Regions from separate parts of the Pseudarthrobacter sp. ATCC 49987 genome, predicted to be linked through region 2. Evidence: riboswitches for the same ligand, from Rfam matches in the RefSeq annotation. Region 2 holds a riboswitch; the other holds the start of a gene.
The links. Region 2 has a riboswitch for cyclic di-AMP ahead of GXK59_RS13890 (M23 family metallopeptidase). Riboswitches for the same ligand answer to the same signal wherever they lie in the genome.
Positions count from the first base shown of each region.

Region 1: it holds a riboswitch for cyclic di-AMP, as region 2 does, so the genes downstream of both, GXK59_RS14755 (hypothetical protein) here and GXK59_RS13890 (M23 family metallopeptidase) in region 2, are expected to answer to the same signal.

Region 1 is NZ_JAABNS010000001.1:3,193,923-3,208,741, forward strand. Features, by position in the region: gene GXK59_RS14715 (hypothetical protein) at 1-655, shown strand, start outside; gene GXK59_RS14720 (EamA family transporter) at 625-1,566, opposite strand; gene GXK59_RS14725 (hypothetical protein) at 1,645-2,223, opposite strand; gene GXK59_RS14730 (SixA phosphatase family protein) at 2,312-2,839, opposite strand; gene GXK59_RS14735 (dodecin family protein) at 2,895-3,098, opposite strand; gene GXK59_RS14740 (winged helix-turn-helix domain-containing protein) at 3,412-4,275, opposite strand; gene GXK59_RS14745 (response regulator transcription factor) at 4,901-5,641, shown strand; gene GXK59_RS14750 (HAMP domain-containing sensor histidine kinase) at 5,645-7,303, shown strand; cyclic di-AMP (ydaO/yuaA leader) riboswitch at 7,408-7,568, shown strand; gene GXK59_RS14755 (hypothetical protein) at 7,567-8,304, shown strand; gene GXK59_RS14760 (glyoxalase superfamily protein) at 8,416-8,793, opposite strand; gene upp (uracil phosphoribosyltransferase) at 8,834-9,469, opposite strand; gene GXK59_RS14770 (phosphatase PAP2 family protein) at 9,482-10,324, opposite strand; gene GXK59_RS14775 (nucleoside deaminase) at 10,409-10,912, shown strand; gene GXK59_RS14780 (DNA glycosylase AlkZ-like family protein) at 10,953-12,209, opposite strand; gene GXK59_RS14785 (glycosyltransferase) at 12,214-13,377, opposite strand; gene GXK59_RS14790 (6-pyruvoyl trahydropterin synthase family protein) at 13,421-13,819, opposite strand; gene GXK59_RS14795 (dehydrogenase) at 13,824-14,819, opposite strand, start outside.
Region 2 is NZ_JAABNS010000001.1:2,997,658-3,012,476, forward strand. Features, by position in the region: gene GXK59_RS13840 (ABC-F family ATP-binding cassette domain-containing protein) at 1-152, opposite strand, end outside; gene GXK59_RS13845 (hypothetical protein) at 383-1,129, shown strand; gene GXK59_RS13850 (hypothetical protein) at 1,111-1,860, shown strand; gene GXK59_RS13855 (alpha-mannosidase) at 2,579-5,605, opposite strand; gene fdhD (formate dehydrogenase accessory sulfurtransferase FdhD) at 5,709-6,581, opposite strand; gene GXK59_RS13865 (molybdopterin molybdotransferase MoeA) at 6,658-8,145, opposite strand; gene GXK59_RS13870 (DUF6457 domain-containing protein) at 8,142-8,429, opposite strand; gene mobA (molybdenum cofactor guanylyltransferase) at 8,413-9,138, opposite strand; gene GXK59_RS13880 (HNH endonuclease) at 9,205-9,705, opposite strand; gene GXK59_RS13885 (NlpC/P60 family protein) at 9,935-10,687, opposite strand; cyclic di-AMP (ydaO/yuaA leader) riboswitch at 10,997-11,166, opposite strand; gene GXK59_RS13890 (M23 family metallopeptidase) at 11,304-12,125, opposite strand; cyclic di-AMP (ydaO/yuaA leader) riboswitch at 12,130-12,345, opposite strand; gene GXK59_RS13895 (metal-dependent transcriptional regulator) at 12,490-13,185, opposite strand; gene serC (phosphoserine transaminase) at 13,452-14,579, shown strand; gene GXK59_RS13905 (MFS transporter) at 14,617-14,819, opposite strand, start outside.

The DNA of each region.
Region 1 (14,819 bases), 200 kb from region 2:
CAAGTTTGCCATCGGTGCGTTTCTCGCCGCGCTGGCGCTGCTGGCGCTGACCGGCATCACGCTGCACGAAACGGTGTTCCTGTGGTTCCTGGCAGCCTCCGCCGCAGCGTACGTAGCCTGCGTCTCCGAGGTGGTCATCCGCCGGCGGCACCGGACCCTGGCCGCCAGCGGGATCGGGAGCATCCTTTTTATCGCCTTCGGCATCTCGTTCCTTCGCCAGTGGGGTTTGGCCTTCAACGCCGATCCGGACGCGATGTCGGCCCGGGTGGATACCGACCATCCGGACCTGTACTTCTACCTCGCCGCCGCCTGCGGCGCAGCCACCCTGCTGCTGCTCGTTGCCGGAACTGTCCTGCCGGGCAGGGGAAGGCGTCCGCGCGCCGCCGGCCGTGCTCCGCGGCGGCGCCCGGCCTCTGCCGTGAGGGGCCAGGCACCCAAAGCGGCCGCCCGCCGCGCACCGTCCCGGACGGCTGCCCCGCGGCCGGCGCCGAGATCCGCGGCCGGCAGTCCGGCCGCCCCGCGGGCCGCAGCACCCCGGGCCGCAGCACCCCGCACGGCAACATCGCGGACATCAGCCCGCCCCGCAGCCAAAACGGCCGGAGCGAAATCCCAACCGGCCAATACTCAGTCGGCCCGGACGTCGACCCGGCGCTGAGCGTCCGGGCGCACCACCCGCCGTCGAACATCCGGCCGGCGAAAATTCCAGGGGCGCAGCACCGCCGTCGCCACCCCGGCGAGCAGGAGGAGCCCGCCGGTGACCTCGGCGGGCGTCGGCACCTCGCCCAGGACGAGCCACGCCGTCGTCATGCCGACCACCGGAACCAGCAGGGTAAACGGCACAACGGCGGAGGAGGGGTACAGCCCCAGCAGCCTGTTCCAGATTCCGTAACCCACCAGGGACCCGAAGATGGCCGTGTAGAGCGCACTGGCCAGGGTGACGGGCTGGACGTGAAGCAGGGCCTGCGACACCGCAGACGGGCCGTCCACCAGTAGGGACAGGCCCAGCAGGGGCAGCGGCACGACGGCCCCCGACCACACCACGAGCCCCAGCCCGGATGCCGCTTTCGCCTTCCGGGCGACGATGTTGCCGGCGGCCCAGGACAGCGCCGCGGCGAGCACGATCATGAGTGGCAGCACCGGCGCGACCAGGCTGCGGCCAACGGCCACAACAGCGAGGCCGGCCACGCCCAGCACCACGCCGGCGAACTGCCGCCGGCTCGGCCGCTCGCCGAGGAACCCGGCCGCCAGCAGCACCGTCAGGAGTACCTGCGCCTGCAGGACCAGCGATGCCAGGCCAGCGGGCATGCCGAGCGCCATGGCCAGGTACAGGAGGCCGAACTGTCCGGCGCTCATGAGCAGTCCGACGCCGATGATCGCCTTCCAGCCCGCATCCGGCTTCCGGATGAAGAAGATGCAGGGAAAAACCACCAGCGTGAACCGCATGGCCACGAACAGCAGCGGCGGCATCTCGGCGCCGTCCGGGTGCAGGCCGAGGTCGATCGCGACGAAGTTGACGCCCCAGAGCACAGCGACGAGCAGGGCCAGGGCGGAATGGCGAGTGTTCACACTGCCACTATGCCGGTTCCGGCCGGGCGCCGGGACAGGATCGGGCCAGCGCGCCGCAGTTGGCTGGTGCGTGAAGGGTCAGAGGTTCCGGGGATGATCGCTGCGGGGCTCATCGGTGCTGCCCTGCTCCGGGGGGACCTGGCTTGCGGGGGCCTGGCCGTGGTGAACCTGGCCTCCGGCCGGGTTGGAGGCCTGCTCGGCGCTGGAGGGGTTCCGGGCGCTGCGGTCGCGGCGCAGCTCTTCCGTGCCGGCGGCTTCCCGGGGCACCTCGTCCCCCTGGGCATCGTGTTCGGTGGTGACGACGTCGGGGTCCAGTTCGTCCGCCTTCCCCAGCTGTTCCTGCGCGCCGGCGCGGACCTTCTCGGCCTCCTGCTGACGCGCGGCGGCCTCCTCCCGCAGCCGCTCGGCTTCGACTTCCGCCTGCTTGGCGTCGGCTTCGGCCCGGGCAGCCTGCGCCTCGCGCTCCCTGGCGCCGATCTCGTCGGTCTTGGCCTGTTCGCGCATTTCGACGGCCTTGGTGCGGTTTGCTTCCACCTTGCGCTTGCGGCTGAGCATGGTTGCCACGACGATGATCGCGAGCACCACAACGACGCCGATGATGATCCCAATGAGCTGTCCCGAATCCACGATGATTCCGCCTTTTCTCTCGATCGCCATACGTCCACGGGTAAACAGCATCAGTAAACCGCAGAATCGCCCGCATGACTATGCATCCGGAACTCGGGCAGGGAGCACTGACGGGGCGTTATTTGGCCCGGGGGACCTTGAACTGCGTCAGCCGCGCGTCCCGGCCGTCGAGTTCGGCCCAGGACTTCTCCGTCTCCATGATGGTCAGCGCGCTGGTGGGGTACCGCGTGGCGGCGTCCATGTAGGCGTCGTGGTTGGAGTCGCGGGACGCAAGGTGCATGGCGAGGTCCTGGACCCCGGGCATGTGCGAAATCACCATAAGGGTGGTCACGGTGTCCGGGACGTGGTTGATGACCGTCAGCATCCGCTTCGCTGAAGCGGCGTACAGCCCGTCCTCGAGTTTCGGCGTCGGGGCCTTGTCGCCAAGTTCGCTGCAGACCCAGGTGCAGGTCTGCCGGGTGCGCAGGGCGCTGGAGCACAGGATGAAGTCGGGAACCACACCGTGCTTCAGCAGCCATTTTCCGGCCTGGGGGGCATCACGGTGGCCGCGCTCTTCGAGCGGCCGGTCATGATCCGCGACGCCGCCGGGCCAGTCCGCCTTGGCATGCCGCATGATCACCAGCCGTTTGATGTGATGCGCGCTCATGGATCAATCCTAGTGCGGCGGCTTCTCCGCGGGCGCGCATCCCCTCAGAGGCCGCTCAATCGTCCAGGACAAAGGTCACTTCAAGCACGACGTGCCAGGCAACAACGGCGCCGTCGCTGATTTCAACCTTCTGTTCCTTCACCCACGCCCCCGTGACATTGCGCAGGGTCTTGTTGGCCCGGTCGACGCCCTCCTTGATGGCGGCATCAAACGAGGTCCTGGAGTTCGCGCTCAGGGTAGTAATCCGTGCAACAGACATGTCTTCCTCCCAATAGTCGGCTCAACGCTAAAAACCCTACGCCGCACCCCCGAAACGCAACAGAGTCCAACAGCCGCGAAGGCCAGTCCTCGGTCAGCAGGAAGCGAAAGGCCACATTCTCAGCAGGAAGGGAGCTACCCCGGATGCCCATCAAGCGCAGAGGGCGGCGTTTTGCGTAGTGCCGCATCGCCGACTGAGGAACGAAGGAGGTGTCTAAGGCACGGCAAAATGCCGGCCTGTGCGCGTGGAACGCGCAGAGAAAGCAAAAGCGCCCGCCCCAGTAGAGGGACGGACGCTTTTCGTGGACTGGAAGCTAGATCGAGTATTCCGGAGCGGCCCAGACCACAACTTCCGGGTGCTCGTAGAACCGGTACCCCTGGCCGCGGACCGTCCGGACGGTGTTGGCGAGGCGGCCGAGCTTGGAGCGCAGGCGGCGGATGTGCACGTCGATGGTCCGCTCGTTGGGCACCTCTTCGGCGTTGCGCCACAGGCCTTCGAGCAGCTCGTCGCGGCCCACGGTGCGGGTCCCGTTCTCGACAAGGTAGTTCAGCAGTTCGAACTCCTTGAACGTCAGGTTCAGGGATTCGCCGTCGAGCGCCACTTCGCGGCGGGCAAGGTCGATCAGCACGCCGGACGGACGCGGGTCCTGGGGCTGCTGCAGGCGGGCGGTCTCGGCCCGCTGGCGGGCGCCCACCGTGGGGTCACCGAAGGTGGAACGGACGACGTCGAGCGCCGAGCCGGGTGCGCTGGCGGGGGCGACGGCGACGGCGGCGTAGCTTTCAGCGCCGGAGACCAGGGACTGGGCGTAGGCCCGGATTTCCTGGGCCAGCTTCGCAATGGAGGTGCCGGCAGCCGCCGCGGTTTCCTCGTCGATCCCCATGTAGAGCACGAACCCGCGGGCGACGTTGTCGCTCGGGACGGGACGGACGGGGCTGCCGCTCCCCGGGGCAATCACGGGAGTCGGGGCCGTGGCCGGTGCCGGCGGAACAGCGCGGAGCTGTCCGTAGGAGTTGGGGTTGTATCCCTGCGGCGCATAGCCCGGGGCGGGGAAGCTGTTGCCGGCGCCTGCGGGGGCAAAGGATGCCCGGCCGCCGAAGCCCTGGCGGATACCGGAGGCCTGGCCGGCCTTGCTGGCGTTACGGACGGAGATGTGGACGTATCCGGATGCAACTGACATGGATTGCTTACCTCAATGTGAATGGCCGTCATCGCGGCTCGAATGCTACTTTTCCCCGCAATGAAAACTGGGGAGGGGCGCCCGACGCTGGGCTGGGGGCGAATGCCTAGAAACCTTTGGGGTGTAAAAGTTAGGCGTGCATTCGACAACAGCGCTTCTCGGTACCAGCGGGTGCGCTGATCCAAAAAACTGCGGCTGCAGGTGCTGTTGAGTTCTTGTTCACAATTGAAGTGTGCAACGTAACAATGAAAACTTGCAAGTAACACTGGACGCCAAAGTCCACGATGTGAGACAAAACCCGGAATTGTAGTGCAAATCACAATTCTGCCCGGTCAATAAAATAACAACTGTTTTGGTTAATCCATGGCCCTGCGCGCCATCTACCGAACAAAGTTCGGTCGAAACCCCCAAGTTCCCAAAATCATTCACTGTGCGTCGTAATCGTCAAACTGTTCGTCTACTTAGCATTGGATGTCCAGCGTCCCACAGAGTGGTCACCGGAGGATCCGGCAATTATCGGACCGGCTAGCGGCTGCGGGGATGTCCAGCTCGCTAGGCTGGGATTCACAGGCACCGCACAGGATCCCCAAAGCCGTGCTTAACCGGCAGATCGGAGAGTTGTCCCATGGCCACCTCGCACTCCATGACCAACAATCTCCCCCAGCTCTCCCACCCGGATGGCTCCCCCATCCGGGCCCTGGTCGTGGACGATGAACCCAGCCTCTCCGAGCTCATGAGCATGGGACTGCGGATGGCGGGCTGGTCGGTGGCCGTCGCCGCCGACGGGCCCGAAGCAATGAAGCTTGCCAAGGAATTCCGCCCCGACGTGCTAGTGCTCGACGTGATGCTTCCCGGATTCGACGGCGTTGAGCTGCTGGGCCGGATCCGCGCCTTCGCCCCCGAGGTGCCGGCACTGTTCCTGACAGCAAAGGACGCTGTCCAGGACCGCATCACCGGGCTGGCTGCCGGCGGGGACGACTACGTGACGAAGCCGTTCAGCATGGAGGAAGTGTTGCTCCGGCTGCATCGGCTGGTCCAGCGTTCCGGAGTGGCCGCGATGGATACCGCCGAACTCGTCGTCGGGGATCTCGTCCTGAACATCGACACGCGCGAAGTGCGTCGCGCGGGTGAGGAGTTGCACCTCACTGCCACCCAGTTCGAGCTGCTGCGCTACCTCATGGAGAACCCGAAACGCGTTGTCAGCAAAGCCCAGATCCTGGACCGGGTATGGGACTACGACTTTGGCGGGCAGGCCAACATCGTGGAACTCTACATCTCGTACCTGCGCAAGAAGGTCGACGCCAACCACCCGCCCATGATCCACACGGTGCGCGGCGCCGGCTATGTCCTGAAGCCGGCGGACTGATCCGTGCCTGACCGCTCCCCCACGATCCGCCCTTCCGGGCTCAACTGGCGCAACCCCGCCACCTGGCATCTGCGCACCCGGCTTGTCCTGGTCACCATGGCCCTGCTCGTGGCGATCTGCGGTGCGGTCGGCGTCGTCAGCTATGCCTCGATGGACTCCTTCCTGACCAGGCAGCTCGACAAGCAATTGGTGCAGGCTGCCGACCGCGCCCGCGAGTTTGGCCGCACCGGCGGCCGCGCAGACCCCCTGGACGCGCGGGGCCAGGGAATCGGTACCCTGAACGCCAGGATCGTGGACGACTCCGTCCGCAGCGCCGGCTTCCTCGCCGAGGACGCCACCCGGAAGTCGCTCACCGACGAGGACGACGAAGTTCTCCTCAAGCTCGCCGCCCGGAGCGAGCCCGTGAACCGGACCCTGTCCGCCGGAGCCTACCGGCTGGTGGCCGCCGAGACCCCGGACGGCGATGTGATCGTCACCGGCCTGCCGCTCGCCGAGAAACAGAACACGCTGGCTTCATTGGTCTGGACGATGGTGCTCGTGTCCGCTGGCGGCCTCGTCGTGATCGGCCTTGCCGGGACGGCGCTGATCCGCCGCACCATGAAGCCGCTTGATCAGCTCTCCGAGGTGGCCACACAGGTCTCCCGCCTCCCGCTCGACGCCGGAGAAGTGGGACTCGCCATGCGGGTGCCCGCCGCCGCGGCTCATCCCGGCACCGAGGTGGGCAGTGTCGGCCATGCCTTGAACCTGATGCTGGACAACGTCTCCAACGCACTCGAAGCCCGGCAGAAGAGCGAGACGAAGGTCCGCCAGTTCGTCGCGGACGCCTCGCACGAGCTGCGCACACCCCTGACAGCCATCCGCGGCTACACCGAGCTGATGCGGATGACCGAACACTTCACCCCCGACGGCGCAAAGTCCCTCGCCCGGGTGCAGAGCCAGTCCGAACGGATGACCACCCTGGTGGAGGACCTGCTCCTGCTTGCCCGGCTGGACGAGGGCCAGCCCCTCAAGCTCACCGAGGTCGACCTCACCCAGCTGGCCATCGAGACGGTCAGCGACGAGAAGGTCATGGCCCCGGACCGGGTCTGGCATCTGGAACTCCCGGAAGAGCCGGTGGTGGTCCGCGGGGACGCGACCCAGCTGCACCAGGTGCTGGCCAACCTGCTCTCCAACGCGCGCAAGCACACCGGCCCCGGCACCATGGTGGTGACCGGCGTGAAGCGCGCGCCGGACGGGAGCGCCGTGATGACCGTGACGGACAACGGCCCCGGGATCTCCCCCGAGTTCGTGGACCGCGTGTTTGCGCGGTTCACGCGCGCTGACGCGTCCCGGAAGAATCCCGTGACCGGTACGACGCCGGCACCCGGCCGGCGGCCCCTTCCCCGCCATCCGATTCACCCGCCCAGGACGCTCCCCGGCCCCCCGGCGGCCGCTGCCGTCGGGATGGCCCCAACGGCTTCCGCCGCGTCGGCAGAGGGAACCAGCGGGCTGGGATTGTCCATCGTGCAGTCGATTGTGGAGGCCCACGGTGGGACGGTCAGCGTGGCCTCGGCGCCCGGCCGGACCGAGTTCACGGTGCGCCTGCCGGCTACCCCTCCGGCGGGCCGGGGAGAGGCCCCCGCCGGACAGGCCCGGGAGCAAGCGGCCACGCCGTCGTCGTGATCCCTGTTACCAAAATGTGACTCAGCAGTCCGAGTCCTGTACCGTTTTTAGGGTGCGGCCATCACTAGGGCCGCATATCCGGATGCACGCCAAGCTCTGCCGCCTCCCGGATTCCGCTGGACCAGGCAGAGGCGGGGAACCCAGAGTTCCCGGGCATTTCTGCACATTGCGCCCTTGGGGTGAAGCCGACACGTGAGATTCCGTGCGGCCGGATGACCTCATCCGAACCCGACAGCTAACTCCGCAGGCGTTGAGAGGCGATCATGACTGAATTCAAGGCACAAGCGCGCCCTGACGGCGCTGCACCGACCCGCTCGAAGCCATCCCGCCACCGCGCTGAGCCGGCCAAGCCCGCTTCGGCCCTGTCCCGCTTTGCCACCAATGCAGGCTCCACCGGCCGCCGGGCGGCCGTTGTTGCTGCCGCTTGTGCAGTGCTAGTGGGAGTCGGAGCCGCCGGCCAGGCGTCCGAGACAGCCGCCCGCACTGCCAACGCCGGCAACTCCACGGAATCAACCGTCACGGCGGCCCCCCTGACGCACCTCGATTTTGAACGTGTCCGGGTGGCGAACCAGACCCCTGTCCCCACCGGCGGCATCGCGGCCCAGTCCACCGAGGTGAAGCCCGCCGAAGCACCGGCCCCGGCGGCTGCCCCGGCCCCCGCGCCCGCCCCGGCACCCGCTCCTGTTGCCGTCGACGATCCTGCCGGCGCACAGGCGTACGCGGCGAGCCAGCTGGGCTCCCATGGCTGGGCCGCCAACGAGATGCAGTGCCTGATGAAACTCTGGACCAAGGAGTCGGACTGGAAGACGACTGCCACCAACCCGAGCAGCGGCGCCTACGGTGTGGTCCAGTCCCTGCCGGCCGAGAAGATGGCCAGCGCGGGCGCCGATTACCGCACCAACTACCGGACCCAGATCAACTGGGGCCTGACGTACGTCAAGGACCGCTACGGCTCCCCGTGCGGCGCCCTGAACTTCCACTACGCGCACAACTGGTACTAAACAACCGGCACCGCGGGCCTCAGCCCCGGCCGGACGCGAGGCCCCGGATCCACTGGATCCGGGGCCTCGCTTCTGCCTGCCGCAGTCCGCGAAAACGGTGTCGCAGAGCGGCTAACCGCCGGGACGGTTGGGGATGTACTGCACCGCCCATTTGTTGCCGTCCGGGTCGGCAAAGTGGACGAAGTGCCCCCAGTCCTGGACGTCGACGTCGCTGACGTCCACGCCGTTGTCCTTAAGCTGTTTGTGCGCGGCCTGGATATCGCTGACCACAAGCTGCAGGCTGGGGGCCGTTCCCGGCGGAGCGTCGTTGAGCCCCTCGCCGATGGCAATGGAGCAGCCTGAGCCCGGCGGGGTCAGCTGGACGAAGCGGATGCCGTCCATGGGCCGTTCGTCGTAGTCGGCGTTGAAGCCGACCTTGTTGACGTAGAAATCCTTGGCACGGTCCACATCAGACACGGGAACAAAGACAAGTTCAAGTTTCCAGTCCATGCGGCTCAGGCTAGCCCCGGGTGCTATTTTCCGGTAGGGGCTAGCCGGCCACGCCGTAGAGGCGGTCGCCGGCGTCGCCCAGGCCCGGGACGATGTAGGACTTCTCGTTGAGCTTCTCGTCGATCGAGGCGAGCACGATCGTCACGTTGGCGTCGGCAAGCTCCTCTTCCAGCTTCGCCAGGCCTTCCGGGGCGGCCAGAAGGCAGATGCAGGTGACGTCGGAGGCGCCGCGCTTGAAGAGGAACTTGATGGCCTCGCGCAGCGTGCCGCCGGTGGCGAGCATGGGGTCCAGGACGAAGATCTGCCGGTCCGTGAGGTCCTCGGGGAGGCGTTCGGCATACGTGATGATGCCCAGGGTCTCTTCATCGCGGGCCATGCCCAGGAATCCGACCTCGGCCGTGGGGACCAGCTTGGTCATGCCCTCAAGCATGCCGAGTCCGGCGCGCAGGATGGGGACCACCAGCGGGGTGGGCTTGGTGAAAGCCGTGCCAATGGTGGTGCTGACCGGTGTCTCGATGGTCACCGGTTCGGTGCGGACTTCCCGGGTGGCCTCGTACGCCAGGAGCGTGACGAGTTCCTCGGTGAGCTGGCGGAAGACCGGTGACGGGGTGTTCTTGTCCCGCAGGACGGTGAGCTTATGGGCGACCAGCGGGTGGTCCACAACGAGAGTGCGCATGGGTCAAAACTATCACCCGGCGGCAGGGGGCCCGCCCGTGGGACCGCGGGTCCCGACGTCGTTCGTCTCCCCCGGAGCGCCGCTGCCGGCGGCGCCGTCGCGCAGGTGGGCCTCGTTGTCGAAAGTCGGTGCGGGTCCGGCCTGTTCCCGGTGCCGCAGGACATGGAAGAGCCGGTGGGCCAGGATCACTATCCCGACCCAGGCCAGTCCCAGCACCCAGCCGATGATCACATCGGTCATCCAGTGGTGGCCCAGATAGACCCGGCTCATGCCCATCGCGAAGATGAACACCGCCCCCGCCGCTATCAGGCTGACCCGGGCCAGCGTGCGTTTAATTTGCAGGCAGGCGAGGTACACCACCAGTCCGATCACCACCGTCGTGTTGAGCGTGTGGCCGCTCGGGAACGACGGCGAGGTTTCGTAGGGCGGGACGGCGTCGGCGTGGTCCGGGCGGGTGCGCCCGATCAGCTTCTTGCCCACGGACGTCGCGGTCACGGAGACGGCGGCAGCGCCGCCGATCAGGATCAGCGGCCGCCAGGTCCGGCTGGCCCAGATGAGCCACGCCGTGAGGATACTGGCCAGGATGGGCATCCCGATCCCGCCGCCGATGTTGGTGAAGCCCGTGACAAACGCATCCAGGCCGGGGCTGCGGAGCTGCTCCATCATCCCGAGGGTGGGCTTGTCCAGGTTCGCCAGGCCGGCGTCGTCCACGACGTTGTCATAGACCTCGGCACTTAGCAGCGCCAGGACCAGCACCACCACGCCGCCGATGAGCATTGTGGCCCACAGCGCCGCGTAGGGCACCACCCATTTGCCCCAGCGCTGCGTCAGCCAGCTCTCTGTCCCGGTGTTCACGGTTTCTCCCGAATGTTGGTGCCGGTGTGGTTGCCGGGCAGCCGGGCTGCACAGCGTGCTTACTGTCGAAACTATCATTGAGCCATGACTTCCCCCGAGCCCCGCCATGCCGAATGGATGGGCCTTGCCCTCGCCGAGGCGCGCGCCGCCCTGGCCACCGAGGACGTGCCGATCGGCGCCGTCGTCATCGGCCCCGACGGTACGGTGCTCGGCAGCGGGCGCAACGAACGCGAGGCACTCGGCGACCCGACGGCGCACGCGGAGATGGTGGCCATCCGTGCGGCCGCCGCCCGGCTGCAGGAACTCAGCTCCCGGGGCGGGAGCGCCGGTGACGGCTGGCGGCTGGCGGACTGCACGCTGGTGGTGACGTTGGAGCCCTGCGCCATGTGCGCCGGCGCCGTGGTGCTGGCCCGGATTCCCCGGGTGGTTTTCGGGGCATGGGACGAGAAGGCCGGGGCCGCCGGGTCCGTGTTCGATATCCTCCGCGAGCGCCGGCTCAACCACTGGGTGGAAGTGTATGGCGGGGTCCGGGAACCGGAGTGCGCCGCGTTGCTGCGGGACTTCTTCGCCGGGCACCGCGGCGCCTGAGCTTGGGCCATCACTCCCCGCATCTGCGCCCCCCTGAGCCTTACCTGCCGGCGGCGGAGCCTGATGCGGCGGCCGCCAGACCGTCGATCCTCTTCTGCCGGGTGGCCGGTGAATCGAGGCTGAAGGCGCGGAAGTCGCCCAGGTCCTCGCGGATCCAGTCCTCCACTTCGGCGATCCGCCGCGTCACAGCGGCCGTGGGCGCGTGGAACACCCAGGGTACGATGCGTTCCCTGCCGGGATCGTACTGCCACAGCCCGATGATCCGGCCCCGGTCGAAGATGGGATGGTCCGGGAGGTCCGCCTGCAGCGCGAGCGAACCCAGGGCCGTCGTGTGCTGGTCCTCGTCGGCCAGCAGTTCGGCGGCGTTGCGCCGCAACAGCGTGAGCGAGTCCGTGCCCGCAAGCAGTTGGATCTGCTCGTCGGCCGGCTCTTCAAACGCGGCGAGCCGTTCGACGTCGTCGGGCAGCATCCACAGCGTCTCCCCGGCGGCGGTGGGAACCTCCACCGCGCCGGCCGCGGCCAGCGCCGCCTTGCTCTGGGCCACGGTGAAAGCCGTGAACCACTGCGACTGTTTGAAGGTGGCCCCTCCGGTCCAGTCCAGGTAGCGGCGGATCAGCTCAGTGCGGGCGCCGTCGTCGTCGAGCGGGCTCGGGGGCAGGTTCCAGAGTTCGTAGGCGTAGCGCTGCTGGTCCAGGCGCCCGCTGGCCGGTACCCGGCGGATCCGGCCCTGCGCCTGCAGGATGCCGAGGGCCGTGGGCAGCGTGGTGGTGGCGCCCTTCTTCTTGCCTTCCTCGCCGAGGTTCCGCACGGATTCGCCGAGTTCCTCCTTGAGCTGCCGCGGGTCCAGCGGGGCTGCGGCCTCTGCGAGCGTGTGCAGCACCTGTTCCTCCAGCAGGGTGATTTCTCCGCGGTCCACACCGAGCCTGCCGACTACTTTGACGGTGGCCTCGGCGGCGTCCCGTCCGAGTTGCAGCGCCCAGGCGAAGTCGTCCCGGCCCAGGACATAGGTGCAGCCGCGCGCCGTCGGCAGTTCCAGGATCCGGTGCGCCAGGACGTCGGCGTCCACTTGTTCGCGGCGGATGCCAGCGCGGGCGAAGAGTGTGAGGTAGGGGTTGGCGCCGCCAACGGAGCGTGCCCAGCCCGCCCGGGCAAACACCTGTTCTGGGGTGCAGCCGGCCAGTGAGCCGTCCAGGCCCTGCTTGTGCCAGGCCCAGGCGCGGAGCCGCTCCCGGGTGAGGGTCCGGGCCGGCGGCGCGTTCGGCGTCAGGGGCTGCGTGGTGAGGGGCTCGGGCGTCATGTGGTCATTGTCCACCAGCTGGTGCGGCAGGGGAATCTTCCGTTGCAGCCTTTTCTGGCCCCGCGACGGGCGGCAGCCCCGCCGGGCGTTCCGCGTCAAGGGTTTCCAGCACGGTCCGGGCGGTGGCGTCCCAGCCGGGCAGCCGGTCCCGGGCGTCAACCGCGGCGGCCCGCCAGCGGGCGCGGAGGGACGGCCCGGACAGCCACTGCCGCAGGACATCGGTGAGGGGCGCCGGGTCCGCGCCGAGCGCGACGGCGGTTCCCGGCCAGCCGGCAGCATGGTCCGGCGCGGGCGCTGGATCAGGGGTGCCCGCCGCGAGAGCTTCGACGGCGCCGGTGCCGGACCGGACCACCACCGGCACACCCCGCGCAATCGACTCCGTGACCACCAGCCCGTAGGTCTCGGCCTGCGAAATGAGCAGGCTCAGATTGGCCGCGGCCCATTCGGCCTCCAGCCCCGGGCCCCGCAGCTCCCCCGGGATCCTTACGCGGTCCTGCAGCCCCAGCCGTTGCACCGTATCCCGGAGGAGCGCGGCATAGGCCGGATCCGCGGTGTCCGAGCCGATCAGGGAGGCGGTCCACGGCAGGTCCGGCAGGGCGGACAGCGCGGCGAGAAGCAGCGACTGGTCCTTGTTCGGCAGCAGGGCGGCCACGGCAATCAGGTGCGGCGGCTCCGATCCGGAGGCCAGCGCGGCCGTGTCAGTGCCGGGCAGGGCTACCCGGAGACCATATGTTCCGTGCCGTGCCCGGATCCCGGCCGCCGCTGACGTGCTGGTGCAGATCACCCCGGCCGCTTCCCGCAGCGCCCGGCGTTCCAGACAGGCTTCATCGTGTCCGGCGTCGTCCAGCGGCATGTGCAGCAGGATCCAGGCGGGCCGGCCGGCGGCCGCTGCGGCCGCGAGTTCCTCCGGCGCCCCGCAGGCGAGCAGTCCATCAACCAGGGTGACCGTGCGGCCGGCGCCGCGTCCGTCGTCGCCCAGGAGGGCGCCCAGCCGTTGCCGGTCCGCCGCGCTGCCCACCGGCCAGTCGCCGTCGACCGGGCATGTTTCCACGTCCACGCCCAGCACGGCAAGCTCACGGGCGAGGGCGGCGTTGTAGACGTTGCCGCCCGAGTTGTGGCGCACGTTGCCGGGCACCACCAGGCGGAGGCGGAGGGCACCCGGCTGCAAGCTGCTCCTGGCTGGCACCCCGTTCCTGGCTGGCACCGAAGTCCTAGCTGGCCTCAAAGTCGAGCGAGTAGCTGGCCCACGCGTCGGGGGTTTCGCGCAGGGTGACGTCCAGGCCGGCGAGCTCGCGCCCGTCCGCGCCGGTGCGGATCCTGGCCGCCATGGCGTCGGCGACGTACTGGGCCAGGGCCTCGGTGGTGCTCAGCCTGCCGGCGAAGTCCGGGTGCTCGTCGAGGTTCTTGTAGTTCAGGCCTTCGAGGATCGAATCCAGCACCTCGCCGGCCTCGCCGATGTCCAGGACGATCGAGTCGTCGGTCAGGGCGCGACGGCGGAAGGTCACTTCCGTGACGAAGGTGGCGCCATGCATGCCCTGGGCGGGTCCGAAAGCGGGGCGCGGGAGGCTGTGGGCGATCATGAAGTTGCGGCGGACGGTCAGGCTGAACACGGATTTACCTCGTGGCTTCTGTTGTGGCTGATCCGATGGAGGGGGCTCCACTCACCGGGTATTCAATAACGTGGCACAGCGCCTCCAGGGCGCCGTCGGAGAGCCGCTGGACGACGTCGGGCAGCTCCGCGAGCGGGGACGAGCCGGTGAGGAACACATCGAATCCGGGATCGCGCAGCAGTGAGACGGCGAGCTGGAGCCGGTCGGCGTTGGTGCGGCGGTGGCGGCGTGCCCGGGCCACGACGCCCACCTGGCTGGCACGGATGGACAGCCTCCGCGCGTGGAAGTCTTCGCCCAGCGGCACGGTGACTTTGCGGTCGGCGTACCAGGACATTTCGATGACGTCGCCGTCGTCGCCGGCCAACTGCAGGGCGCGTTCGAGGCCTGCCTCGGAGGCGGAGCAGTGGATCACGATGTCGCAGTCCGGCAGGGCGGCGTCGGGGTGGCTGAATTCGACGCCGAGCGTTTCGGCGAACGCCCGTTTGGCCGGGTCGACGTCGATCAGCTGGAGCCGCCCGAGCGGAAAGGAACTCAGGAGCTTGGCCACCATGCCGCCGACAAGGCCAGCGCCGATCACGGCGATGCGGTCGCCGAGCCGGGGGCCGGCCTCCCAGATCCCGTTGATCGCTGTTTCGACGGTGCCGGTCAGCACGGCGCGGCGGGCGGGGACATCCTCCGGAACCACGGTGAGTGACTCCACCGGGACGACGTAACGGTCTTGGTGCGGGTAGAGGCAGAAAACGGTCTTTCCCAGCCAGTCAGCCGGGCCGGCCTCGACGACGCCGACGGAGAGGTAGCCGAACTTCACCGGGGACGGGAAGGAGCCTTCCTGGTTCGGGGCGGCCATTTCCTCCGCCACGCACTCCGGGACGCGGGCGTTGTGGACCACCAGCTCGGTGCCCTTGCTGATGCCGGAGTAGAGGGTGCGCACCAGCGCCTCGCCCGGGCCGGGCGCGGGCAGGTCCTCGCGCCGGAGCTCCCCCTTTTCGGGGCCGACGGT
Region 2 (14,819 bases):
GCGAGCAGCCGGAGCAGGGTGGACTTGCCCGCGCCGTTGGCGCCTACGACGCCGACGACGTCGCCCGGCGCGACGGTCAGGGAGAGTTTGGAGAAGAGTGTGCGGTGGTCGTGTCCACCGGAGAGGTCCTTGGCAACAAGGGTTGCAGTCATTAGTCCATTCTCTCACCGCGGCCCACAACGGCCAGCCAACGGGCCGTCCGGGCGGCCAGCGGCCGCCGGGCATTAAAAAGAACCCGCTGGTCCGGACTTGGGGGGTGTACGGACCAGCGGGCTCGAGCATTTAGCATAGTTGAATCAGCACCTCCGGTAAAATCAACGCAGTCCCCGCTCCGCCTAACCCCCGAAGCCGCACTTCCATTCGACTCCGCAGGAAGCCATAGATGCCCTTACCCGCCAAGGCGTTTCAACTCTGGCTCCATGTCGTTGCTCCCACTGCAAGCACGGCCGACATCTGCAGGATCTCCGGGATCAAGCGCACCACGCTCGCCCAGCAGCTGGTCCGCGGAAAAGTCGCGGAAACCACCCTGGTCAGCATCAGCCGTGCGCTGGGACGCAGCCCGCTGGAAGACCTCAGCTCGTTCGACAGCTATGCGGGACTGGCCGGTCAGCCGCAGCCGCCGACCGCGGCCGAACTGGTCAGCCAGATCGCCACCATGGACTTGCTGCGCGCGGTCATTTCCCGCTCGTCCCCGGCGTACGGCGGCTACGGGGACGACGGCAGCGCGTTGACGCCGGCGCTTGGGCCGGCTCCGCACGCCACGTCGGTCCGGAACTGGGTGGACGCGATCGACGACGGCGAATTGCGGCACCGGGTTTCGGCCGCCACCGGGGTCGCGCCGCAGAACTATTCGACCCAGCTGACCGCGAACAGGCTCTCCCCGGAGCTGGCGGTCGCGACCGCACGCGCCGCGGGCGTAGGATTCACAGGCGGACTGGTGGCTACGGGCCTGCTGACGGAGACCGAGGCCGGCTGGGCGCCAGAGGCAAAGCAGGCCGCCCTGGACGCCCTCTCCGATGGCGAACTCACGGCTTTGGCCGGAGAGCGCTTGCAGTCGCTCGGCAGGACCCTGCGCCGCCAGGAGCAGGAACTGGAACAAACAAAAAAGATATGGGAGAACCTCGGATGATCGCGATCCTGCAGTGGACCACCCTGGCGGTCTGCGCTCTCGTCGCGGCCGCGCGGATTCCGAGTGCCGTCCGGGGGGAGAACAGATCACTGTTCTTCGTCTACGCGTTTATGACCGTGGCTATCCTGTTGAGCATTGATGCGCCGTACCTGGCCGTGGACAGGGTTCTGGGCGGCATGAACCTTGCCAACCTGCTTCTGCGCTTCATCATCTTTGGCACCGTCTTCGCGCTGGGACTCAGAATCGCACGGGGCTTCGGCGCCGACGACGCCCTCCGGTTGATAACCGGCCGGCCCGGGATCGCGTTTGCAGGCGCTGCATCGGTGGCGGTTGTGGTGGTCTTCCTGATGATGGACACGGCGGGTTCATCCGCCGGATTAATCGCGGTCTACGACAAAGACGCACGCAATGCGGCCCTCGTGGAGTACTACGGAGCCGCCGGGCGCCTCTATCCCGCTTTCATTACGATCGCCCTCTTTCCCGCCATGGTGAGGGCAGTCCGCAGCAGGCTGCCCCGCCTTGTGCGGCTCGGCGCCGGCCTGGTCGCGGTTGGAACCGTAGCAATCACACTGAGCCTCCTGTCCCCGGTGATCCCTGCATCCCTGGCATTTCTGCGCTTTGTCTTCAGCTACACCGCCATTTTGTGCCTCGTCGTCGGACTGGCCGTGATCTGGTTGTCGAAGCTAGTGGCCAAGGGGAAGCCGTCGGCGCGCACTCATTTGGCCGGATAGTCCCTGTGCTCCGCTGCGGGCCGCACGTACCCCGCTTACATTTCGCCCATCCTGGTTCCTCCCGGCTCACAGCTTTTCCCGGACCCATCTGGTAACGCTAAGGCAACATTAAGCAGGAACCCCGGCTAGGCATTCACAAAATCATTAGACCGTGAGAGAATCATGAATGTGTGAAAGCGGCATTCGCTTCGTGAACGGGAACAGTCCGTGCGGAGCCGAGGCAGCCGCCCAAGCGCCATTGGGGGGATGAGTGGTAGCGGTCCGGCTGGACCGCTACCACTCAGCCTGTTTAACGGCCCGTTTCCGGGTTATAGGACAAAACGTGTGTAAATCCCGGGTGTGCCGGGCGCGTCCTGCCTGGACCCTGAGAAACGCACTCGGGCGCGCGCCTGGTTTCGCCCCTCGTGGGCGGTCCGGGGGCACTTTGACACGGACACGCCGCAAACACCGGACCTAAGGGCCGGAAAACGTGTTCAAAGGCGCCCCGGACGGCGAACGGCGCCGTCCGGAGTTCAAGTCAGATGAACCGGAACGAATGCCCTGGACTCCCGTGTGTGCAGGTACAACTGCCTCTCGATGGCGCACTCCTTCTCCGCTCATGTCCCGGGTGGCACGCGTGTCCTATAACCCCCATTTCCAGTTGACAGCCGCTTCCGGGCCCTCGGCCCGGGCCCCCGGACCGGCCTCCCGCTCCCTGGCCTTTCCGGACGCCGGGTCCTCAGCGCACAAACCTCAACGTCACCAGCTGGAAGGGCCGCAGCACCAGTGCCGCCGAGGCCCCCTCAAATGTCACGCCCGGCGCAGCCGCCGGCCGCTCCAGCAAATCCACGGCCTGGACGTTGCGGACGCCGAAGTCGGCCCTCACACTCCCCGCGGACCGCTCCCCCAGCGACTCGTAGATGCGCACAATCACGTCGCCGGAGCCGTCCTCCGCGAGCTTCACGGCCTCCACCACCAGGGCCGGGTTGGAAACTGTGAGGAGCGGTTCGACCCCGTGGGCGCCCTTGAGCACCCGCGGGGCCAGGTTCGTGCGGTACCCCTCTTCCACGGCGTCGGCGATGCTGGCGCCGGGCCGGATGGTGACGTGCAGTTCGTGCCGGCCGCGGTCCGCACCGGGGTCCGGGAACCTGGGCGCCCGAAGCAGCGAGAGCCGCACCGTGGTGGTCGTACCGCCGTCCTCCTCCCGGATGTTCCGGGTGACGTCATGGCCGTACGTCGACGAGTTGGAAACGGCCACCCCGTAGCCGGGTTCGGCGACGTGGATCCAGCGGTGGGCGCAGATCTCGAATTTCGCGGCTTCCCAGGACGTGTTGAGGTGCGTCGGCCGGAACACGTGGCCGAACTGGGTCTCCGAGGCTGAGCGGTCCGCCCGGACGTCGAGCGCGAATCCCAGCTTGAGCAGCTTCTCGCTTTCCTGCCAGTCCACCGCCGTCGAAATCGCCAACGACCCGGCGCCCGGCGCCAGCGATATCCGCTGGGTGACAGGCGAGGAGCCGGCCAGCCGCTCCACGACGACGACGGCGGCGTCCGTGCCGCCGGACTCCAGCGTCACCGAGCGCGCGTCGGTCAAGGGGACCACATTGCGGCGGTAAAAGGCGTCGATGTCCCAGGCGTCCCATTCGTTGGGGGTGTCGCGGTGAAGCTCGAGCAGGTTGCCGAACTGCCCGGGAGCGATCGCATCGCGACCGCTGGCATGGTCGATCAGGGATGCCAGCAGACCGTCGGCGTTGATGACCGCGCGGATGATTCCGTTGTCGAGGATGTAGCCGCCGGCGGCTTCGGTGGCCCGCACCGGCTGCCCGGCAGAGTGCGGCTCGGCCGCGGCCAGCGCCGGGACGCCATGGCGCCCATGCGGGGCGGCATTGAGCAGGAAATCCGTGTCCCCGGCGCCCAGCAGCGCCGCGGCGGCGTCGGCGATGATCGGCTCGAGCTGCTCGCCGACGGCGGCGTAGTTCCGCTCGGCGTCCTGGTGCACCCAGGCGATGGAGCTGCCGGGGAGGATGTCGTGGAACTGTTGCAGCAGGACCAGGCGCCAGAGCCGCTTCAGCTCGGCCGCCGGGTACGGGTACCCGGCGCGAACGGCGGCTGTGGCGCACCAGAGTTCGGCTTCCCGCAGGAGGTGTTCGCTGCGCCGGTTTCCCAGTTTTGTCTTGGCCTGGCTCGTATACGTGCCGCGGTGCAGTTCGAGGTACATCTCACCGACCCAGACGGGGAGCGCCTCGTACTCGGCCTGGGCACGGGCGAAGAAGCTGGCCGCCGATCCGAGTTCCACCTTCGGAGACCCCTCCAGGTCCGCGGTGCGTCGCGCCGCTGCCAGCATCTCGCGGGTGGGGCCGCCGCCGCCGTCGCCGTAGCCGAACGGGACCAGCGAGGTGGTGCCGCGGCCGTGGTCGCGGTAGTTCCGCTCGGCGTGGGCGAGCTCCCGGCCGCTGAGTTCGGAGCTGTAGCTGTCCACCGGCGGAAAATGTGTGAAGAGCCGGGTGCCGTCGATCCCCTCCCAGTTGAAGGAGTGGTGCGGCATCCGGTTGACCTGGTTCCAGGAGATTTTCTGGGTCAGGAACCACTTGCTGCCGGCGGCCTTGACGATCTGCGGCATGGCCGCCGAATAGCCGAACGTGTCGGGAAGCCATGCTTCCTCACACTCCACGCCGAACTCGGCCAGGAAGAAGCTCTTCCCCTCCAGGAACTGGCGTGCCATGGCCTCGCCGCCGGGCATGTTGGTGTCCGCCTCCACCCACATGCCGCCCACGGGGACGAACTGGCCCGTGGTGACCTTCTCGCGGATCCGCCCGAACAGCTCCGGATACAGCTCCTTGACCCAGGCCAGCTGCTGCGCCGAGGAACAGGAAAACACGAACCCGGGATCCTCGTCCATCAGCGCCACGACGTTGGAGAAGGTGCGGGCGCACTTGCGGATCGTTTCGCGGACGGGCCAGAGCCAGGCGGAGTCAATGTGCGCATGTCCGGTGGCGCGCAGGCGGTGGGCCGAGGCGTAGGCCGGCCGGGCCAGGACGCCGGCCAGGGCCTCGCGCCCCGCACCCGCCGTGCCGGGCACGTCATCGGGATCCATGACATCCAGCATGCGTTCGAGCGCGCGCAGGATTTCGTGACGGCGGGGCAGCTCCATCGGCAGTTCGTGCATGAGGCCGCTGAGGGTCCAGATGTCCTGTTGCAGCTCCCAGACTGCCTGGTTGAGTTCTGCGATGACGATCCTGCCGAGACGGTACTTCGGTTCGTCGCCCGAAGTCGCCTTGTCGCCGTAGGGGGTGGCCGCGAAGGTCCAGCCCTGCGACAGATCGGGGTTGGCGGCCGCCTCGACGTAGAAATCGACGGACATCCCGCTGCCCAGGAGCTTCAGCGGAATGTACTGGTTGCGGGGGGAAATGGCCTTCACGATGGTCCCGTCCGGCCGCCAGGCGATCCCTTCGCATTGGAAACCGGGAAGGTCACTGCTGAAGCCCAGGTCGACGATCACTTCCACTGAGGTGTCCGCCGCCGTGCCCCAGCCGTCCGGAACCTGCCCCTGCAGCCGCAACCACTTCGTGCTCCACGGCCTCCCCCAGGCCGCTCCGTGCTCCTGGGGGATGAACTGTTGCCGGAGCGCCTCCATGACCGGGACGGGTTCGCCCGGGACATCCCAGCTGCTCAGGGTGAGCGGCACGGTGCGCGGATAGACCGCGGGGACGATGCGTTCGCGGACAAAGCGGTCCAGCCGGACTTCCGTGAGACGGCGGTCGTCGTGCAATGTGTTCCTCTTAGCGCTGGCGTGGATGACGCTGAAATGCATCCAATCGATGGATAAAACTTACTTCGCCGCCAGCCCCAGGCCAAGCGGCGTCCAGGGGGCGCTAGCCGCCGACGGGTGCGGGCACGCCCACGCGGTGGGCGCCCGCATACACGTTCAGCGAGGTGCCACGGCTGAAACCGGCCAGCGTGATGCCGCTGGACTCGGCCAGCTCGACGGCCAGGCTCGACGGCGCGCTGACCGCAGCCAGGACCGGAATGCCGGCCAGGGCAGCCTTCTGCACCAGTTCGAAGGACGCCCGCCCGGAAACCTGGAGCACGGTCCCGCGCAGCGGCAGCAGGCCCTCGCGCAGGGCCCAGCCGACCACCTTGTCCACGGCATTGTGGCGACCCACGTCCTCGCGCAGGCACAGCAGCTCGGCGGAGCCGTCGGCGGCGGTCCGGAACAGGCCGGCTGCATGCACACCGCCGGTGACGTCGAAGACGGCCTGGGCTTCCCGCAATTGGTCCGGAAGCCCCGCGAGGGTGGCCACGGGGACCACCAGCGGGTCGTCGGCAGGGCTGAAGTGCGAGGACTTGTGCACTGCCTCAATCGAGTCCGTGCCGCAGATGCCGCACGAGCTGGAGGTGTAGACGTTCCGTCCGGTGTCGGGGCGGACGACGTCGGGCCTCAGCTGGGCTTCCACAACGTTGAACGTCTGGACGCCGTTTTCGTCCTCGCCGGCGCAGAACCGCAGCGAGACGAGCTGTTCGGGGCCCCAGATGACGCCCTCGGAGACGAGGAAGCCGGCGACGAGGTCGAAGTCGTTCCCCGGGGTCCGCATCGTGACGGAGAAGGACAGGCTGCCGATCCGGATTTCCAGCGGCTCCTCGACGGCGAGCACGTCCTCCCGGTGCCGGACCGGGAATTCGAGAGCCTGGGGGGATCCGTCCAGGACATACTTGTGCACCTTGCGGCGCTGCGTGACACGGCCCATTAGGTACTCCTAACCAACATAGCTCCATCATGGCAAGCGCTGGGCCGGGTGGCCAGCGCGCGTTCAAGACCGGGCGTCAGCCCAGCAGTTCACTCCAGTCCACGGGCCCACCGGTGCCGGCAGGCTTCCGGGCGGACCGTTTGGGGGCGGCTTTTTCATTCGTCGCCGCCAGATCCGGCAGGGGCGGCCCCCAGGGAAGGGTGAAAGCGGGCACGGGTTCGCCCAGCTGCACTCCATGCGGCGGGACCACCAGTACGCCGTCGGCTGCGGCCAGCCCGCGCATCATCCCCGGGCCGGTGTGCTGCGCCGGAGAAGCCATGCCGTAGAGAAGCCGGAAGGGCATCAGCCGGGTCCGGCCGGGGTCCGCGTCGATCGTGGAGCCGCACGGCACCTCGGTGACGGGCGGCAGGGGCCGGTGCCCCAGCGCCGCCAGGAGCGGCGCCCCGATGGTTGACAGTGCCATCATGGCTGCAAGCGGGTTGCCCGGCAGCCCGATGATGAACCTGCCGTCCGGCAGTTCCGCCAGCACGGCAGGATGGCCGGGGCGCATGGCGATACCGTCGATCAGCAGGCGCCCGCCGAGCTCGGCCACCGCACGGCGCAGGTGGTCGGTGCCGGACCGGCCCGTGCCGCCGGTGGTGATGACGACGTCGGCGGGCAACAGCTCAGCGGCAGAACGAGAAGAAAGCGGCACCGGGTCGGCAGCCTCCGGGTAGGCGTCCTCGAGGGCGGCGAGCCACTCCTCGTAGCTGTCGCCAATCTTCGTTTCGCCGGCGCAGCTCCCCCCGAGCATTTCCACGACCCCCGCGAGCTGGGGGCCGAAAGTGTCGCGCACCTCCCCCGGCTGCGGGATCCCTGCCGTGACCACCTCGGAGCCGGTGAACACCAGTCGGACCACGGCTTTGCCCAGGACCGGGAGGCTGTCGTGCCCGGCGAGTGCGGCGAGGGCAAGGTGGGCGGGGTTAAGCACGGTGCCGCGCTTGATCAGCACCTCGCCGGCGGCGGCTTCCTGGGCGGCGTTCCGGATGTGCTCGCCGTTCCGCGGCTCGCCGGGCTTGGCGGCGCCGCCGAGCTGCAGGACCGGGAGCCCGTCCTCGTCGGCCGCAATCCTGCCGCTTTCGCTGCGCAGCACGGCCTTCGCTCCGGGAGGCATCAGCCCGCCGGTGACAATCGGGCTTGCCTGGTGCGGGGCCAGCCGCTGGCCGGGCTCCGCGAGGATCCACGGTCCGCTGCCGTTGACGGCCCAGCCGTCCATGGCGGAGGAGGCGTAATGCGGCATGTCCACAAGCGCTTCCACGTCGGCGGCAAGCGTCCGGCCTAAGGCGGCACGAAGGACAACCGGTGCGGCGGGGATGGGAGATGCGCAGTCGAAGGCGAGTTGCCAGGCTTCCGGCCAGGTGTGCGCAAGGTGCCGGTGCGCCTCGGGTTCCGGTTCGCCGGGCGTTGCGGCCGGGCCGTCCTCGGAGCGGCCGGCAACTGCCTCGGCCGGGCCTTCGGCAGGGGCGCCCCCTGCAGGCTCATCCCGTGCGGCAGCCGCGCTGCCGTGAGGGGGTGCAGGTGTCATGCTCCGGGGGCTTCGTTGGCTGCGTAGTCGTTGGCGAGTTTGCGGGCAACGCCCATCGCGGCCCGCATTGCGACGGCATCTGTGGCCTGGCCGGAGCCGGAGGCCAGGCCGGCCGCGAAACCGGCAATGAAGGTCGTCAAAGGAGCAGCCGGTCGCACCACCGAGTGCGCTGCCACCCCGGCCAAGGCCAGGACCTCGTTCACGTCAACCTCGACGCCGTCCAGTTCCAGGGCCTGAAGCAGGGCACGGCACCAGTCTTCCAGTGTTTCATCCTTGCTCTTCACCGTTTGCCTCCAAGGTCGAGTTCAGCTGGGGAGCCCCGGACCGGATGCCTGGATGGTGGCGGCCACGGCCAAGGCTGTCGCGGCCCTGCCCCTCGGGTGGGCCGCTTACCCCTAACGCGGAGGCATCGTCCCAAGTATCCACATCATCCGTGGACCCTCTGGGGACGCTGACTTCGCGCACCTTCAGCGTAGCAAGAAGGGCGAAAACGGAGGCATTCTCCAGCGCGCCGCGCTGCCGGGCCTCGTCGACGCAGTGTTGTAGCGCAGCTGTGCCATATAGGCCCACCAGCGGCTGCCGGCGCCCGTCAGCAGAGACCGCCATCAGCCCGTCCCCCGGCGCGGCACCCGCGGCCGCTTCCCGCAGCGCCTGGACGGCGGCCCCCGCCCGGGGCATATCGACGGCGAGGACAAGGGTGAACGGGGCCGCGCCCGGGTGCCGGGGGTCCCCACGGCGGTGCTGTTCCAGGGCGGACAGCCCGGCGGCAACGGCAGCTGCAGGGCCGGCAAAGGGCGGATCCTCGCGGCAGCTCAGCACCCCTTCCGGCAGGGCCCCCGGGTCGGGCCCGACTACGGCGACGGCCGCCGCGCCGCGGGCGGCCTGCAGCGCGCGTTCCAGGAGGGTGGCGCCGTCGTGCATCAGCCCGGACTTGGGAACGCCTCCCAGCCGGGCGGACCGGCCCCCGGAAAGAATGACAGCATCGAATTCCACCGGCCCAGCCTAGCGTGGTCCGGGCCAGCCGGTCAGGCACCAAAGGCCAGGCAGCGGCGGGCCGCGTCAGGCAGCGGATTCCGGCAGCAGGAACGGGTCCCAGGCCGGCGTCGGCTTCTCCAGCTCCTTGATTTGCCACGTGGTGCCCCTGGGAGGTGCCGGGCTGAAGCTGAGCTTCCATCCCATTTCACCCGGGGTGTGGTCGCCCTTGGCGTTGTTGCACCGCAGGCAGGCAGCGACGAGGTTTTCCCAGGAATCCGCACCGCCCCTGGATTTGGGCTGGACATGATCGATGGTGTGGGCAGCTTTGCCGCAGTACGCGCAACGGTGTCCGTCCCGTCGGAGCACTCCGCGGCGGCTCACCGCCGTCATCGTGTTGTACCGGGGCCTGATGTAGCGATTCAGGAGAATCACCGACGGCCGGCCAAGGACGTCCTGCGGCCCGACGACGGGATCGTCGCCTTCCGCCACGACACTGGCCTTTCCAGTCAGCACAAGGACGAGCGCCCGGCGGAAGGTCACAACCGCCAGCGGCTCATATCCAGCATTCAGAACGAGTGTGCGCATCCGCATACCTCTTCACGGCCGCACCCGCCAGGGGCACGAGGGCCGGCTGCCCTCTGCATGGTCGGGCTATGGATCGACAAAACAAGAGTAAACATGGACATGCCAATTCGCCGAATCTTTTTTGCCTGCCGCGACCCGTGTCGGCTGAAGTTCACGCCCCGGCAACGCAAAGGACCCCCGCCGAATGGCAGGGGTCCTGTGCTTTGATTACTTTGCTACAGCTGCTGTCTTAGCCGCCGACGCGGATGAAGACCGGGCCGGAGCCGACGTTGACAGTCTGCAGGGACGTGGTTCCACCGTTCCAGCCGCCGTGAACGGCCATGCCGTTGCCGACGTATACAGCGATGTGGGCCATGCCGGCGCCACCGTTCTGGTAGTACGCGAGGTCGCCCGGCTGTGCCTCGGCGGCGCTCACGGTGCGGCCGAGGGACAGGTAACCTGCCGGCCAGCCGTGGTAGTTGATGCCCGCAGCAGCCAGAGCGTTCGTGGCGAGTGCGGTGCAGTCCTGGCTGACGCCGATCTGGGCGTAGGCAGCGGCGGCGATCGTGGCGCCCATGCCGCTGGCGACGGCCGGGGCAGCGGTGCCGGCGGCGCCGACCTTGGTGCCGGCGGTCTTGGCGGTGTTCGCCGTGGGAGTCTCCTGGACCTTCACGACAGGCTTCGGGGCCTCGACGACCGGTGCCGGGGAGGTGGTGACGGCCGGCTTCTCGTAGGAGATGGCGATGGTGGAAGCTGCCGAGATGGTCGCCGGGGTGGCCGACTGGACTTCGAGCGTGGAAGCCGAAGTGGATTCGCGCTGGACGTTGGCCTCAGCAGCGTTGGCTGCGATACCGCTGGTCAGGACGAGGCCGGAAGCGGCAGCGATAACTGCGGCCTGACGGCCCATGCCGCCGGCGTTGTCGCCGACAGCCTTGGCAATGACGGCCAGCGAGTTGGTCTTGGTGACCTCGGCGCGGTGCCGTGCGTTTGCACGAGTAGTCATTAAGTTCTCTCTTTCGTGATCCTGGGTCCGCGCTTTTCAGGCGCAGGCTGAGGACGCTCCGGCATCTTGGGGGTACGCCGGATCGCCCCGAAATGGGTTACTTAGCGAAGGGTGTACTGCGAAGACGCGCCAAAAGCGGGAACTGCATGCAGGTGCATGGCCTGCGGGCCGGACTCAGTAGAGATTGAAACGGCGGTGCGGGATCCGTTCCGGGCGCCAGCAAGGGCGGCACGGAAGTTGGATTCCAGCGGGCTCGTAAGAGCCGCGCAAGCGCGGTGACGCGCAGCATTGTGGCGTGAAGACACGAAAGTAGCCTCTCCCAATGCCTGCGAGGTGAGCTGTCGGATTCGGATGGGAGTCACCCGGCCGCGCTGCTTCCTGGGAAGCTTTGCGACTTAACCCCAAGGTCTTCTTGCGAAGACCAAAATTGGTTCCCCCGCCCCTGCCAGACGATGTAATGCGAACGGACCTTGAGCGGTGGCAGAGCTAGGCAATCCACTCAAGAGCGCCAACTTCGGAAAAGTTGGCGTAGGTCAAACGGTACAGCAGTCGGGGCCCAATGTCACATTCGGATCACGGCGTGTCACAAGAATGCGAGAGCTTCCCTTCAGCTTTGTCAGAGCCAACCGGTCGGGTCAACGACTTCGCCGTTGACCATGACCTCGAAGTGCAGGTGGCAGCCCGTAGAGGCGCCGGTGGTGCCGCTGAGCGCCACGACATCGCCGCGGGAGACCTGCTGGCCCACCTTGACGCTGGACGAGGACAAGTGGTTGTAGGTGGTCTCCAGGCCGTTGCCGTGATCGATCACCACCCGGTTTCCGCCACCGTAGGGATGCCATCCCGTGAAGGTCACGGTGCCGCTCGCGGCAGCGTGGACGGCAGTGCCGCACTGGGCCGAGTAGTCCTGGCCGCGGTGGAATTCCCCGGAGCCGCCGGTGATGGGGCTGACGCGGTAGCCGAAGGGCGACGCGGTCTTCATCTGGTCCAGGGGCGGGCCGAGGCTGCCCGAGGAGGCTGCCCGGGTGATGGAGCCGACGGACTGGGCGCCCAGCAACTGCTTGAGCTTTCCGTCCGGGTCACCCTGGGTGGTGATAGCGGTGCGGTTGAAGTCGATCTTGGCGTCGGCGGCGGTGACGTCCGGTTGGACGGCGGCCGAGACGGATCCGGAGGAGGAACCCGTGTTCGTGGCCATCACGGGGCCCGTCGCGGGGACCGTGACGGTGAGGACCAGACCCGTGGCGGCCAGCGCAATGCCGGCCTTTTGACCAACGCCGCTGGCGGCGGCAAAGTCTGTTACCTGACGGAACGGGCTGCGGCGGCCTCTTCGTTCATCGCGGTGCGCGTCACGGGGGCGGTCTGCCATGACGGCGACGGCCGGACGCGGCTCCGGTGCGGGACCGGACGCGCGACGTCGGCCCCTGGCGGTCTGGGTGGTCAAGAACGATTCCTCTCTGGAGAAGCCTGCGGAGTTAGCTGTCGGATTCGGGTCAGAGAGATCAAAGACCCGGTCCGCCGTAGCAAGCATCCAGGCGCAGGGGCATCCAGGGGAGTCCCTCGGTCCAGTGTGCTTGCCGCTGACGGACTTCACCCCAAGGCTGTTGAACAGCCAGAAGTGGTTCCCCCGCCTCTGCCAGAAGGTGATTCGGCGACTGATCCGCTGGCAGAGTTCGGCTTCGGATCAGATAACGCTTTGGTATCGGTACTAGTGATCAACTATAGGCGATTAAGCCGTCCAGAGATAAATCCGTTATCGGCCCTGTGCACAACTCATGGGTGGTCCATGAGTCCTCGGATAGCTCCTGTTAACTGACGGTAACAAAGACGTGGGCCGCGACCTCGGGCGGTAGTTCCAGGGCACCTTCGATGTCGGGGACCCGCACCGAGATGTACTCCCCCACACGCTCCAGCGACACCAGGGCGCCCGGGCGGATGCCACCCTCATCGAGCTGGACCAGCAGTTCCGGTTCCACCTGGATGGGCTCGGCAAGCCGGTTAACCCTGACCGTGGAATCGGGCCCGTAGCCGGTCATGGCTTCGAGCAGGTTCACGACGCCGTCCGCGAGGGGCTGGGACGGCAGGCCGCCCAGTTCCGCGAGGCCGGGAATCGGGTTGCCATAGGGCGAGACGGTGGGGTGGTTGAGCAGTTCGAAGATCCGTCGTTCGACCCGTTCGCTCATGACGTGTTCCCAGCGGCAGGCTTCCTCGTGGACGTAGGCCCAGTCGAGCCCGATCACGTCAGCCAGCAGCCGTTCGGCAAGACGGTGCTTGCGCATGACTTCGATGGCGCGTTTCCGGCCGGTTTCCGTCAGTTCAAGGTGCCGGTCGCCGGAAACAACCACCAGTCCGTCGCGTTCCATCCGGCCGACCGTCTGGGACACAGTGGGTCCGGAGTGGCGCAGCCGCTCGGCGATGCGGGCTCGGAGGGCGACGATGTTTTCTTCTTCAAGTTCCAGAATGGTCCGAAGATACATCTCGGTTGTATCGATCAGATCCGTCATTCAGCTCAGCTCCTCGAGCGCCGTCCTTGCGTAATTCCCACCGTACCGCGTGCTGCTGGCGCCCTGGCGGGGTCCGCCGTACGTTCGCAGGCCAGCTTAGCCTAATTTGAATTACTCCGGATAATCTCAATGACCGGACTGTGACGGTCCTTTTTCCCTCCCCCGCGGGGCAGTCAGGCAGAATGAAAGGACAGGCTCCGCTGCAGCCACCCTGCCGGGCCACCTCCCGAGCCACACTTTGTACCAGCCGAAAAATTGGAGCCACTGTGAGCGACACCAGCATCACGATTCCCGCAAACCTCCTTCCAAAGGACGGCCGGTTCGGCGCCGGGCCGTCCAAGGTCCGCCCGGAACAGATGGAAGCACTCGCAGCGGCCTCGAATCTGCTGGGAACATCCCACCGCCAGGCGCCGGTCAAGAACCTGGTGGGGTCGGTCCGGACCGGGCTCAGCCAGTTCTTCCGTGCTCCCGAGGGCTATGAGGTCATCCTGGGCGTCGGCGGATCAACCGCGTTCTGGGACATCGCCAGCTTCGGGCTGGTGGAGAACAAGGCACAGCACTTGTCCTTTGGCGAGTTTGGCTCGAAGTTCGCTTCCGCCACCAACAATGCACCGTTCCTGGCCGATTCCTCCATCATCAAGTCCGAGCCGGGCACCCGGCCGGCGGCCCGGGCCGAGGCCGGCGTCGACGTTTACGCCTGGCCCCAGAACGAGACGTCCACCGGTGTCGCCGCTCCGGTCCGGCGCGTGGCCGGCGCCGATGAAGGGTCCCTCGTCCTGGTTGACGCCACCTCGGCTGCCGGCGGGCTGGACGTCGACGTTGCGGAAGCGGACGTCTATTACTTCGCCCCGCAGAAAAACTTCGCGTCCGACGGCGGCCTCTGGCTTGGCCTGTTTTCCCCGGCAGCGCTGGAACGTGCGGCCCGGATCAAGGCCGGCGGCCGCTGGATCCCGGACTTCCTGGACCTCCAGACGGCGATTGACAACTCGCGGCTGAACCAGACCTACAACACCCCGGCCCTGGCCACGCTGGTCACCCTGGACGCCCAGGTCCAGTGGCTCAACGCCAGCGGCGGACTGGACTTCGCCTCGGCGCGCACGGCGGATTCGGCCGGAAGGATCTACCGATGGGCCGAGGCCTCGGAGTACGCCACCCCCTTTGTGGCGAAGGCTGAGGACCGCTCCAACGTGATCGCGACCATCGACTTCGATGACTCCATCGACGCCGCGGCGATCGCCAAGGTGCTGCGCGCCAACGGCATCGTGGACACCGAGCCGTACCGCAAGCTGGGCCGCAACCAGCTGCGGATCGCTACCTTCGTGGCGATCGAGCCGGATGACGTGTCGGCGCTGCTGGAGTGCATCGATTTCGTCCTGGGCGAGCTGAAGAAGTAGCTCCGCCGCAACACGCGCGCTGCTACGTCAGCGTTCGTCAGCGTTCGACGGCGTCGTCCGGTTTGTGTCCCCGGCCGGCGCCGTTGGCGTCGGGGCCTCCACCGGGGCCCGGCCCGGTCCCGTCGGTGCGGGCGGACACGACGCGGAAGTGGTGGATCCCGCGGGCACGGCGGTCGAACCGGATCCGCAGGTGTTGGGCCCGGACAATCCACACCAGCCCGATCAGGGCAGCGATCAGAC